Regions from separate parts of the Pseudomonas sp. DP-17 genome, predicted to be linked through region 2. Evidence: predicted binding sites of a transcription regulator. Region 2 holds the regulator's gene; the other holds the start of a gene.
What was found. The regulator FliA, encoded in region 2, starts transcription of late flagellar genes. The targets are predictions, from matches to a motif close to CTAAAGTTTNNNNNNNNNNNGCCGNTAA.
Positions count from the first base shown of each region.

Region 1: MJ122_RS16135 (methyl-accepting chemotaxis protein) is a predicted target of FliA. The motif match lies at 2,957-2,984, and genes of this name have one in related genera.

Region 1 covers NZ_JAKSXG010000009.1:353,863-360,590, forward strand. Annotated here, with positions in the region: gene MJ122_RS16125 (AdeC/AdeK/OprM family multidrug efflux complex outer membrane factor) at 1-122, shown strand, start outside; gene MJ122_RS16130 (UPF0158 family protein) at 370-798, opposite strand; gene MJ122_RS16135 (methyl-accepting chemotaxis protein) at 899-2,845, opposite strand; gene MJ122_RS16140 (methyl-accepting chemotaxis protein) at 3,213-5,126, opposite strand; gene MJ122_RS16145 (16S rRNA (uracil(1498)-N(3))-methyltransferase) at 5,308-6,015, opposite strand; gene tatC (twin-arginine translocase subunit TatC) at 6,012-6,728, opposite strand, start outside.
Region 2 covers NZ_JAKSXG010000001.1:305,804-312,531, forward strand. Annotated here, with positions in the region: gene MJ122_RS01430 (chemotaxis protein CheA) at 1-447, opposite strand, end outside; gene MJ122_RS01435 (protein phosphatase CheZ) at 480-1,262, opposite strand; gene MJ122_RS01440 (chemotaxis response regulator CheY) at 1,282-1,656, opposite strand; gene fliA (RNA polymerase sigma factor FliA) at 1,854-2,603, opposite strand; gene fleN (flagellar synthesis regulator FleN) at 2,600-3,427, opposite strand; gene flhF (flagellar biosynthesis protein FlhF) at 3,592-4,902, opposite strand; gene flhA (flagellar biosynthesis protein FlhA) at 4,918-6,728, opposite strand, start outside.

The DNA of each region.
Region 1 (6,728 bases), on a different contig from region 2:
ACCGCCTCAACCAGCTGACCAGCGAGGTCAACCTGTACAAGGCCCTCGGCGGCGGATGGCAGGCCACGGCCGCTCAAGCCAAGCCGATCTCCAACGAGGCGCCGGAAGGCCGATTGTTCTGATCGCAAACAGCAACGCCGCCCTTCGGGGCGGCGTTTTTGTTTGGGGACAGGCGATGGCAACACGTCGGTCGGATAACCCGGGACGGGTAATCCGCCGCTACTGCTCTCGTAGGATGGCGTGGAGCGAAGCGATACCCATCGATTGGTACGTAGGGCGAATACCCTGAGTGGGTTGCCCGCCCCGATGGCGGATAACGCCACAGGCGTTATCCGCCCTACGGTGGCGCTCGGCGCGCGAGCATCCGGACTACCACATCGCGCTGCGCGTGGCCGGCTGGATCTGGTTGTCGGCCAGCCAGTCCAGCGCACATTCGCGCAGGCGCTCGCCCTGGTAGACGTACCAGGCCTGCAGCAGCTCCGGATAACCCATCAGCACGTGGCGGAACGCCTTGAACGGCTTGCGTCCCTCGATGGCGTTGGCCAGCGCGGAATAGGCGTGGGGTTCGGGTACTTCGCGCAGGAAGTCGCGCATCAGCTCCAGCGACTGACCGCTGCTCAGCGGCTCGATGGGCAGCAGGCGCTCCGGCTCGCGGTGCAGCAGTTCGGCGAGCTCCGGGTCGGGGTCGTCCTCCGGTATCAGCAGCACCTGGCCACTGAACAGGTCGAGGTAGTGATCGATACCCTGGGTATCAAGCGCGAAGGCCAGTTCGTCGATATCGATGGTCAGCGGGCGCATGGTCACTCTCCCTTCATGGCGAGTGTCCGATCCTACGCCATGCGCATGACAACTGTCCTGCCGTTATCGGCCGGAGCGGGCGTACCGACCGACAGGCGCGTCACAGGCGGAAACGTCCCACCTGCAGTTGCAGCTCGTTGCCCAGGCGCGCCAGTTCGGTGCTGGAGCTGGCGGTCTGCTCGCTGGCGGCGGCGGACTGGTCGGCGATCTCGCGGACCTGCACCACGCTGCGGTTGATCTCCTCGGCAACGCTGCTCTGCTCCTCGGCGGCCGAGGCGATCTGCAGGTTCATGCCCTGGATGTCGGCCACGGTGCGGGCGATCTCGCCCAGCGCCTCGCCAGCGCGGCGGGTCAGCTCCACCGAACTGCCGGTCAGGCGGCGGCTGTCGTCCATGCGCGTCACTGCATCCTGGGCGCCGCGCTGCAGGCCGGCGATCAGGCCCTCGATTTCGGCGGTAGAAGACTGCGTACGCTGGGCCAGGCCGCGCACCTCATCGGCGACCACGGCGAAACCGCGCCCGGCCTCGCCGGCACGGGCGGCTTCGATGGCGGCGTTGAGCGCCAGCAGGTTGGTCTGCTCGGCCACCGACTTGATCACGTCCAGCACGCTGCCGATCTTCTCGCTTTCCTTGCGCAGCAGTTCCATGGCCTCGGCGGAGCGATCCACCTCGATGGCCAGGCGGTCGATCTGGTTCACTGCGTCCTGCACCACCTGATCGCCCTGGCGGGCCTGCCGGTCGGCCTGCTGGGCGGCGGCGGAAGCCTGCTCGGCGTTGCGCGCGACCTCCTGCACGGTGGCAGCCATTTCATGGATGGCGCTGGCGACCTGCTCGGTTTCCACGCGCTGGCTGTTCACTCCGGCGCGGGTCTGCTCGGTGACGGCGGAGAGTTCGTCGGCAGCGGTGGCCAGCTGGCTGACGCTGCCGCCGATGTGGCCGAGCAGCTGCGACAGGCTCTCGCGCATGCGCAGCATTACCCGCTGCAGCTGGCCCAGCTCGTCGCTGCGTTGGAGGTTGAGATCGCGGGACAGTCCCTGGGACAGATCGCACTGGGCGATGCGCTCGGCCAGTTCCAGGGCTTCGTGCAGGGGACGGACGATCTGGCGGTTGATCGCCCAGCCTGACAGCATGCCGAAAGCCAGCGCCAGGATGGCGAGGATAATCTGCCGGGTCTTGGCGGCGGCGGTTTCGGCGTCGTTGCGCGCCAGGGTGTCGTCGTACAGGCGGGTGGCGGCGGTGAGCAGCGCTTCGCTGGCGCCGTTCAGGCCCTTGCGCGCTTGCAGGGTGGCGTTCACGCCATCGCGGAAGTGCTCGATGCCGCTGCGGTAGTTCTGCAGGTCCTTGAGCGCAGCGCCCAGGCCGTCGGCGGCGATGGCCGGCAACTGGCTCTGCAAGGCGGTGCCAGTATCGCGTAGCTTGTCGAAGGCGGCGAAGGCAGCCTGTTCGGCGCTGGCCGATTGTTCGAATACATAGCCGCGTACCTGGTAGCGCACCACCAGCAACTGCTGGTGCAGCTGGCCGGCAGCCTGGGCGCCTTGCAGGAGTTGTGCATCGCCGGGCTGCTCGGCGAGCAGCTCGAAGAGCTGCTTGTCCAGCGCTTCGAAAGCCTGCAGGGCGCTCTGCGCGCTGCCGACCAGAGTGCTGCGGGCCTGAGTGCGTTGGTCCACCGCACGGGTGAGGGCGCTGAAAGCTTCGCGGTATTGACTGACTGCCTGGCGCGCGGCTTCCAGCTGGCGGGCGTCGATGTCGCTTCCCTTCAGGCGTTGTTCGATCAGCTCCAGCATCTTCGTGCTGTGCTGTTCGACGCGCTCGGCCTGGCTGCGATCACCGCCCAGCTCGAATTGCAGGCGCGCGAGATTGGCCTGCTGGCTGAGGTCGTTGAGCTCGGTGATGGTCGCCATCTGCTTGCCGCGTTCGGCCTGGTTGTCCAGGCTGTGCAGGCCGCCTAGCAGCACCAGCAGGGTGAGGAAGAGAAGGATGCCGAAGCCCACTACCAGCTTCAGGCTGACGTTCAGGCGTCCCAGCTGTACTACTAGCCAATCGTACATGTCGCAAACTCCAGGCAGGCGTCGCCGCGGGATCGACGGCCCGTGGCTGGCAAGAGCGAAAGGTGCAGAGGCGAGGTGGAATTGTCGGGACGCATCTTCGTGCGTCAGAGGCTATCGGCGGCAGATTGAGAAACTGAAGGCGGGAATTCGTCGCGGCATATCGGACGCGTAGGCGCCGCGGGCGAGCTTTCGTAGGACGGCGTGGAGCGCAGCGATACCTGTCGCAGGCCGCGCCGATGGGATGATGGGTATCGCAAGCTCCACCCATCCGACAGTTGGGTCCTGCGCAAGGGGCTGGCAGACGCAGCTGTAAGGGCTGTCCATGGAAAAGGCCCGCATTGCGCGGGCCTTTTTCGTTGCGGAGGAATCAGACGCGGAAGCGGCTGACCAGTACCTGCAGCTCGTTGCCCAGGCGCGCCAGTTCGACACTGGAGGCAGCGGTTTCCTCGCTGGCGGCGGCAGTCTGCTCGGAGATGTCGCGCACGTTCATCACGCTGCGGTTGATCTCCTCGGCCACGGCGCTCTGTTGCTCGGAAGCGGCGGCGATCTGCTGGTTCATCGACTGGATGGTCGATACGGTGCGGGTGATCGCGCCCAGGCGCTCGCCGGCACGGCGGGTCAGGTCGACGGTGCTGACGGTCAGGTCGCGGCTGGTTTCCATCATCTGCACGGCCTGCTGGGTGCCGCTCTGCAGGCCTGCGATCAGCTCTTCGATTTCCTCGGTGGAGGACTGGGTGCGCTGCGCCAGGCCGCGCACCTCGTCGGCCACCACGGCGAAGCCCCGGCCCGCATCGCCGGCGCGGGCGGCCTCGATGGCGGCGTTGAGCGCCAACAGGTTGGTCTGCTCGGCCACGGCCTTGATCACGTCCAGCACGCTGCCGATCTTCTCGCTTTCGCGCTTGAGCTTGAGCACCGACTCGTTGGTGCGGCCGACTTCGCCGGCCAGGCGGTCCATTTGGGTCACGGCCTCATTCACCGCACCTTCACCATCGCGGGCCTGACGGTCGGCGGCGGAGGCGGCCTCGGAGGCTTCCTCGGCGTTGCGTGCGACTTCCTGTACGGTGGCCGCCATTTCGTTCATGGCGGTGGCGACCTGGTCGGTCTCGGTCTTCTGGTTGTTCACCCCGGCGCTGGTCTGCTCTGTCACCGCGGACAGTTCCTCGGCGGCACTGGCAATCTGCGTCACGCCGTCGTGGATACGGCCGATCAGTTCGCGCAGGGACAGGTTCATGCGTTGCATGCTCTTCTGCAGTTGGCCCAGTTCGTCGTGCCGGTTGGTGGGGATGTCACGGCTGAGGTCACCGTCGGCGATGCGCTCGGCATGGCCCAGCACCTCGCGCAGCGGATTGACGATCTGCCCGGTGATGATCCAGGCGGCGATGCTGCCCAGCACCAGGGCGATCGCCGCGGCCAGGCCCAGCAGGGTCTTGGCCTGGGCGACACCGGCGTCACGCTTGGCGGTCTGGGTGGTGGTCAGCTCGGCGCTGAGCTTCTCGATCTGCTGGCCGGCGTCGCGCATGCGGTCGCGGGCGGCCTGGCTGTCGTTGACCTCGTTGCGGTAGTTGGTCAGCGCGTTGCGGTAGGTCTCCAGCGCATCGAGGGTGGCGCGGAATTCGCCGGCGAGCTCGGCCGGCGAGGTGCTCATGTCGCTCTTCACGCCGTCGATCAGCTTCTGCAGGCCGGCGAAGGCGGGCTGTTCGAGGTTCTGCGCGTCGGTACTGGTGTAGGCCATGACCTGCAGGCGCGCCTGCATGACGGAGCGGCCGAGGCCGGCGAGGTCCTGCAGGTGCTGCAGGCTTTCCGTGCTGGCGCTGTCCACCAGCTTCTGTTCGGCCTTCTGCATGCCTTCGCTGACAGCGCTGGCAGCCTGGATCAATAGCTGCTTGGCGGCGTCGCGTTCTTCGAAGGACTTCAGCAGCTGGGTGTACAGCTTGCGGTACTCGATGCTCAGCTCATGCTGTTGATCGATGACGCGGCGGTCCTCGGCTTCGGTGAACTGTTCATTCAGTACACGGTGACGCTGGTCCAGCTTGTCCAGGGTATCGAGCACCAGCTTGGCGTCTTCCGGTGCGCGCGTGGACTGGAACTTCAGGCGGGCGATGCGCAGGTCCTTGGCAATCGCGATCAGCTCGGAAATCTCGCCGAGCTTGTCGCCACGGCTGATGACGTTGCTCAGGTTGATCCAGCCGGTGAGGGCGATCAGCAGGGTAAGCAGCAGCACCAGGCCGAAGCCCGAGGCGAGTTTGAGTTTGACAGTCAGGTTGTTGAACCAGCGAAACATGAGGGCGCTCCAGCGTTGAACAGGGCCGGTACGCAGGGCTGAGCAGGAAGTGCGCAGAGTGGGGACGACCGGTAGCCCAGATATCGGCTTCGCTGGCGGGAACTGAAGCGTTTCGGGTTATTTTTCTGACTGGTGGTTCACGCTGGAGGCCCCGTGGTTACTGGCCTCTAGCCATTTTTCGTTAGTACAGGCGTGCCAAAAGCGCGGTCACGGCGGTCTCGACGCGCAGGATGCGCTCGCCCAGCTGAACAGGGTTCAGGCCGGCCTCGCACAGCTTGTCGACCTCATAGGGAATCCAGCCGCCCTCTGGGCCGATGGCCAGGGTCACCGGCTCGCTCAGTGCACGCGGGCACTCGGGCCAGGGGCCGGGATGGCCGATCAGGCCGAGACTGCCGGCGGCCAGCGCGGGCAGGCGATCCTCGACGAAGGGCTTGAAGCGCTTCTCGATGATCACCTCGGGCAGCACGGTATCTCGGGCCTGTTCCAGGCCCAGGATCAGTTGCTCGCGCACAGCTTCGGGTTCGAGGAAGGGGGTCTGCCAGAAGCTCTTCTCCACCCGGTAGCTGTTGAGCAGCACCAGGCGCGGCACGCCCATGGCGGCGACGGTCTGCAGTACGCGGCGGAGCATCTTCGGGCGGGGCAGGGCGAGCAGCAGGGTGAGCGGCAGCTTGGCCGGCGGGGCCTGGTCGAAGCTGACCTGCAGCTCGGCTTCGCTGGCGTCCAGGCGCAGCAGGCGGCCTTCGCCCATCTGTCCGCCGAGGCGGCCGACGCGCATCCGGTCGCCGCTTTCGGCGCGGTGGACTTCCTGCAGGTGGGTCAGGCGGCGGTCACGCAGGATCACGCGGTCCGCCGCCACGAAGTCGGCGTCGTCGAGCAGCAACAGGTTCACGGGCGGGTGGCCGGCGGCTGGTCGCCCTTGGACGCTTCTTCCTCTTCCGGGCCGCGCTTGCGGATCAGGTGGCTGAACAGCACGCCGGCCTCGAACAGCAACCACATCGGCACGGCGAGCAGGGTCTGCGACAGCGGGTCCGGCGGTGTGAGGATCATGCCGACCACGAAGCAGCCGATGATCACATAGGGACGGATCTTCTTCAGGTAAGCCACGTCGACCACCCCGATCCACACCAGCAGCACGGTGGCGACGGGAATCTCGAAGGCCACGCCGAAGGCGAACAGCAGGGTAAGGAAGTCCAGGTAGCTGTTGATGTCGGTCATCGGTGTCACGCCTTCCGGGGCCGAGCCGAGGAAGAAGTGGAACATCAACGGAAACACCATGAAGTAGGCGAAGGCCATGCCGGCGTAGAACAGTACGATGCTGGAGGCCAGCAGCGGCAGGGCGACGCGTTTCTCGTGCTTGTACAGCCCCGGCGCGATGAAGCCCCAGACCTGGCTGAGGATCACCGGCATGGCGAACAGCACGGCGACGATCATGGTCAGCTTCAGCGGTGCGAGGAAGGCCGAAGCCGGGTCGATGGCGATCATGGTCGCGCCTTCGGGCAGGAAGCGGCGCAGCGGCTCGGAAGCCAGCGCGTAGATCTTCTGCGAGAAGTACAGCAGGCCGATGAAGATCACGAAGATCGCGATCACGCAGCGCAGCAGGCG
Region 2 (6,728 bases):
AGCCGCAGCCACCACGGGCTGGGCAGCTGCGGGAGCGGGAGCCTCGGCAGGAGCGGCGTTCGGGTCGGCCAGGCGCGACAGCGCGGCCAGCAGCTCGGGAGTCGCCGGGGTCGGCTCCTGCGCGTCACGCACCTGCTGGAACATGACGTTGACGGTATCCAGCGCCTGCAGCATCACGTCCATCAGCTCGGCATCCACGCGGCGTTCGCCCTTGCGCAGCATGTCGAACACGTTCTCGGCGATGTGGCAGCACTCCACCAGCGCATTCAGCTGGAGGAAGCCTGCCCCACCCTTGACGGTGTGGAACCCACGGAAGATGGCATTGAGCAGGTCCATGTCTTCCGGACGGCTTTCCAGCTCGACCAGTTGCTCGGACAGTAGCTCGAGAATCTCGCCGGCCTCCACCAGGAAGTCCTGGAGGATTTCGTCATCGGCGTCGAAGCTCATTCGGATGCTCCCTCTACAGCGTCAGCGGACGCTTAAAAACCAAGGCTGGACAACAGATCGTCGACATCGTCCTGACCGGACACGACGTCCTTTCTTGTATCGGCAGCAATCTGCGGACCTTCACCCTTGGATGATCTTTCTTTTTCCACCGCGTCGCGCATGCTCTCGTGGTCATGCTCGATGCCGGCGTAGCGATCCACCTGGCCCGCCATCCAGACCAGCTTCACGAGGTTCGACTCGACTTCGGTCACCAGCTTGGTGACGCGCTTGATCACCTGTCCGGTGAGGTCCTGGAAGTCCTGCGCGAGCAGGATGTCGTTCAGGTGCGCGGAGAGTTTGCGGCTGTCCTGGGCGCTGATGTAGAGGAACTGCTCGACGCGCTTGGCCAGGTCGCGGAAGGCGTCCGGGCCCAATTCGCGGCGCATGAAGCGCGACCAGTCTTCCTGCAGCTCCTTGGCCTGGGTCTCGATGTGCATGACCACCGGGGTGCACTCTTCCACCAGGTCCATGGTGCGGTTGGCCGCTTTCTCGGTCATCGTCACCACGTAGGACAGGCGATCGGTCGCATCGGCGATCTGCGAGACTTCCTGGGCGCGCGGGGAGCTGGGGTCGATCTGGAAGTTGACGATGGCGTTGTGCAGCTCGCGGGTGAGCTTGCCCACTTCCTGGTAGAGCCCGCGATCACGCGCCTGGTTGAGTTCGGAGATCAGTTGCACGGCGGTCTGAACGTCGCCCTGCTCGAGGCATTCGACCAATTCGCGCGCGTGTTTTTTCAGGGTCGACTCGAAGTCACCCGCGGATTCGTTGAAATCCATGACGCCCTCTATGCCGGCCTTAGCTGCCGACCCGCTCGAAAATCTTCTCGATCTTTTCTTTCAGCACCTGAGCGGTGAAAGGCTTGACCACATAGCCGTTGACCCCGGCCTGGGCCGCTTCGATGATCTGGTCGCGCTTGGCTTCGGCGGTGACCATCAGCACCGGCAGGTGCTTGAGGCGCTCGTCGGCGCGGACCGCACGCAGCAGGTCGATGCCGGTCATACCGGGCATGTTCCAGTCGGTCACGAGGAAGTCGAAGTTGCCGCTGTGCAGCATCGGCAGCGCAGTGGTGCCGTCGTCGGCCTCTGCGGTGTTGGTGAACCCCAGGTCCCGCAGGAGGTTCTTGATGATGCGCCTCATCGTGGAAAAGTCGTCCACGATGAGAATTTTCATATTCTTGTCCAAACCTGCCTCCATCGATACCAAACGCGCCCTGGCGGGCGTGCCGTCAATTCATTGAGCGCCGAGCGCTCTTCGCTGTGGGGGCGTCAAAGGAACGTCACCCAGAAATTCGTAAGCCTTTAACTTGCCTAGGGAAAATTCCTTCAGCCTTTTCGCTAGGAACAAGCAGGCGCGAAACTACCCGATGCTCAGCGAGCGCGCCACTCCGCCAGACGCGAACGCAGGCGCGCGGCGCACTGGCTGTGCAACTGGCTGACCCGCGATTCGCTGACGCCCAGCACCTCGCCGATCTCCTTGAGGTTGAGTTCCTCGTCGTAATAGAGGGCCAGCACCAGTCGCTCGCGCTCGGGCAGCTTGGTGATGGCATCGGCCAGCGCCGCCTGGAAGCGTTCGTCTTCCAGCCCGTGGGACGGCTCGTTGTCGTGGTGCGAGGCGTCCTCGGCAAAGCCACTGCCCTGGTCACCGTCCTGCAACATGTCGTCGAAGCTGTACAAACGGCTGCCCTGGGTGTCGCTGAGGATGCCGTAATAATCTTCGAGGCTCATATTGAGTTCGGCAGCAACCTCCTGATCTTTAGCGTCGCGTCCGGTTCTCGCCTCGACGGCGCGGATGGCGTCACTGACCATGCGGGTGTTGCGGTGCACCGAACGCGGAGCCCAGTCGCCCTTGCGCACCTCGTCGAGCATGGCGCCGCGGATGCGGATGCCGGCGTAGGTCTCGAAGCTTGCACCCTTGCCTGAATCGTATTTCTTCGCGGCCTCCAGCAGGCCGATCATGCCGGCTTGCATCAGGTCCTCCACCTGCACGCTGGCCGGCAGACGGCCGAGCAGGTGGTAGGCGATGCGCTTGACCAGAGGCGCGTGCTTCTGGATCAGCAGTTCCTGGGAGTTGTGCGCCTGTGCCTTGCTGTACATACGCGCTCCGGAGGCCGCGGTCATACGGCCGAACCCGTGGGATGTTGCACCAGGCGCTCGACGAAGAACTCCAGGTGCCCTCGTGGGTTGGCCGGCAGCGGCCAGCTGTCGACCTTCTGCGCCACCGCACGGAAGGCCAGGGAAGCCTTGCTGCGCGGGAACGCCTCATACACCGAACGCTGCTTCTGCACCGCCTTGCGCACCGACTCGTCGTAGGGAATGGCGCCGACGTACTGCAGCGCCACGTCCAGGAAACGGTCGGTCACCTTGGTCAGCTTGGCGAACAGGTTGCGGCCCTCCTGGGGGCTGTGGGCCATGTTCGCCAGTACGCGGAAGCGGGTCATGCCGTAGTCGCGGTTGAGCAGCTTGATCAAAGCGTAGGCATCGGTAATCGACGTGGGTTCATCGCAGACGACCAGCAGCACTTCCTGCGCTGCACGGACGAAGCTCACCACCGAGTCGCCGATGCCGGCAGCGGTGTCCACTACCAGCACGTCGATGTTGTCGCTGATGTCGCTGAAAGCCTGGATCAGGCCGGCGTGCTGCATCGGCGTGAGGTGCACCATGCTCTGGGTGCCCGAGGCCGCCGGGACGATGCGGATGCCGCCGGGTCCCTGGAGGATCACGTCGCGCAGGTCGCACTCGCCTTCGATGACGTCGGCCAGCGTGCGCTTGGGCGACAGGCCCAGCAGCACGTCGACGTTGGCCAGGCCCAGGTCGGCGTCCAGCAGCATGACGCGGCGGCCGAGATCGGCCAGCGCCAGCGACAGGTTCACCGACACGTTGGTCTTGCCCACGCCACCCTTGCCGCCGGTGACTGCGATTACCTGAACGGGATGCATACCCATATCAATACCTTGTCTCGTCGTTCGACCGTCGCGTTTCTGACGCTTCGGCTAATCCGGCGGCGGTGCTCCACTGCTGCCGGTGCTCGCGGATCGTCTTGCAGAGCATCCGCATCGCTTGGACGGCTCAACCGGCCGTCCCACGCCCCACCCGGGGCTCACAATCTTCAGCTGGCGCGACGCACCGGCTGCTGGTAAAGGCCGGCGAACATGTCGGCCATGGCGTCTTCGCTGGGTTCTTCCGGCGACTGCAGGCTCACCGCGCGGCTGACCAACTGGTGCGCGCGCGCCACATGCAGGTCATCGGGAATCTTCGGCCCGTCAGCCAGATAGGCTACCGGTAGATGCTGGCTGATAGCCAGAGCCAGAGCTTCGCCGAGGCTTCCCGCTTCGTCCAGCTTGGTCAGGATGCACCCGGCCAGCCCACAGGAGCGATAGTTCTGCCAGGCGGACTTGAGCACCTGGGCCTGGCTGGTCGCGGCCAGCACCAGATAATTCTTCACGTTCAGGCTCAGCGAGGACAGCGCTTCGAGCTGCATGCGCAGCGCCGGATCGTTGGCGGGCAAGCCCGCGGTATCGATCAGCACCAGGCGCTTGCGCGCCAGCGGGGCCATGGCCTGGATCAGCGACTGGCCCGGATCGACCAGGGTCACCGGCACGTTGAGGATGCGGCCCAGGGTCTTGATCTGCTCCTGGGCGCCGATGCGGAAACTGTCCATCGACACCAGGGCGATGCTCTGCGCGCCGTATTTCAATACGTAGCGCGCGGCCAGCTTGGCCAGGGTCGTGGTCTTGCCCATGCCGGCCGGGCCGACCAGGGCGATCACCCCGCCCTGCTCCAGCAGGTCGATTTCCGGGGTACTGATCGAGCGCGCCAGGTGCGCCAGCAGCATGCGCCAGGCCTGCTTCGGATCGGCAATGGAAGCCACGCGCTCCAGCAGGCTGCGCGACAGGTCGGCCGGCAGCCCCATGCGCTGAAGGCGGCGCCACAGGTTGGCCTGTTTCGGACGCTGGTTCTGCAGCTGGTTCCAGGCGATGGAGCCCAACTGGACTTCGATCAGTTCACGCAGGCCGTTGAGCTCGAAGCGCATGGCCTCCAGCGCCTGCTGACCGGCAGCGGCCGGCGCCGGGGCGACCGGTGCGTCCATGGCTTCGGCCAGGGTTTCGGCAGCGCTGCGACGCGGCTTCTCGGTGCCGTACATTTGACGGTCCTTGCGCACGCCATCGCCGGCACGGGCGGGAGCCGACAGGTCCGCCTTCGCCTGGGCGATCTTCGCCTGGGTCTTGCGCAGCTCGGCCTCCAGCGCCGGGTTCGGCTTGCTGGCCGCCACCGGGGCCTGGTAATCCAGCGCCGCGGTCAGCTCCACGCCGCCGGCGACACGGCGGTTGCCGATGATCGAGGCGTCCGGGCCCAGCTCGTCGCGGACCAGTTTCATGGCCTGACGCATATCGGCGGCGAAGAAGCGTTTTACCTGCATGGCCTTGGACCTCAATCAGTTCTGCCCAACAGTGGCGACAATCGTGACTTGTTTGTTGTCGGGGATTTCCTGGTACGCCAACACATGCATGGTGGGGACTGCCATCCGGGCGAATCGGGACATCATCGCGCGGACCGGACCCGCCACCAGCAGAATTGCAGGCTTGCCAAGCATCTCCTGGCGCTGCGCCGCTTCAACCATCGAGCGTTGCAGCTTCTCGGCCATTCCGGGCTCCAGCAACATGCCGTCTTCGGAGCCCTGTCCGGCCTTCTGAAGACTATTCAGCAATATCTGTTCCAACCTGGGTTCCAGGGTGATCACAGGCAGCTCCGGCTCTAGTCCCACAATGGTTTGCACGATTGCGCGGGACAGCGCGACACGAACCGCCGCCACCATCGCGGCGGGATCTTGACTCTTCACCGCCACGTTGGCGATGGCTTCGGCGATGGTACGGATGTCGCGCACCGGCACCTGTTCCTGCAGCAGCGCCTGCAGCACCTTGAGCAGGGTCGACAGGGAAATCATCCCCGGCACCAATTCCTCGGCGAGCTTGGGCGAGGTCTTGGCCAGCAGCTGCATCAGTTGCTGGACTTCCTCGTGACCGAGCAACTCGTGGGCATGCTTGTGCAGCACCTGGTTCAGGTGGGTGGCGACCACGGTGCTGGCGTCGACCACGGTGTAGCCCAGGGACTGCGCCTGGTCGCGCTGCGAGGCCTCGATCCACACGGCCTCCAGGCCGAAGGCCGGATCCTTGCCGGCGATGCCGTTGAGGGTGCCGAACACCTGGCCGGGGTTGATTGCCAGGTCGCGGTCCGGGTAGATCTCCGCTTCCGCCACGCTGACGCCCATGAGCGTCAAACGATAGGCGTTGGGTAGCAGGTCGAGGTTGTCGCGGATGTGCACCGACGGCATGAGGAAGCCCAGGTCCTGGGAGAGCTTCTTGCGCACGCCCTTGATCCGCGCCAGCAGCTGGCCGCCCTGGTTGCGGTCCACCAGCGGAATCAGGCGGTAGCCCACTTCCAGGCCGACCATGTCCACCGGGGTCACGTCGTCCCAGCCCAGCTCCTTGGTCTGCTCGGCGCGCTGCGCCGGCAGCAGTTCCTGCTGGGTCTGGGCTTCCTGCTCGGCCTTCTGGCTGGCCTGGCGCTGGCGATGCCAGATCAGGTACGCGCCGGCGGCGGCCAGGCCGCCCAGGCCGACGAAGGACACGTGCGGCATGCCCGGAACCAGGCCCATGGCGATCAGGATGGCGGCAGAGATCGCCAGCGCCTTGGGCGAAGCGAACATCTGGCGGTTGACCTGCTGGCCCATGTCCTCGGCGCTGGAAACGCGGGTCACCATGATCGCGGCAGCGGTGGACAGCAACAGCGAGGGCAGCTGCGCCACCAGACCGTCACCGATGGTCAGCAGGGCGTACACCTTGCCGGCATCGCCGAAGCTCATCGAGTGCTGGATCATGCCGATGGCCACGCCACCGATGAGGTTGATGAAAAGGATCAGCAGGCCGGCGACGGCGTCACCGCGGACGAACTTGCTGGCACCGTCCATGGAGCCGTAGAAGTCGGCTTCCTGGGCGACTTCCGCGCGACGCTTCTTGGCTTCCGCCTGCTCGATCAGGCCGGCGTTGAGGTCGGCGTCGATGGCCATCTGCTTGCCGGGCATGGCGTCGAGGGTGAAACGCGCGCTTACCTCGGAGATACGCCCGGCGCCCTTGGTGACCACCACGAAGTTGATGATCATGAGGATCGCGAAGACCACGATACCGACGACGTAGTTGCCGCCGATCACCACTTCACCGAATGCCTGGATCACCTTGCCCGCGGCCG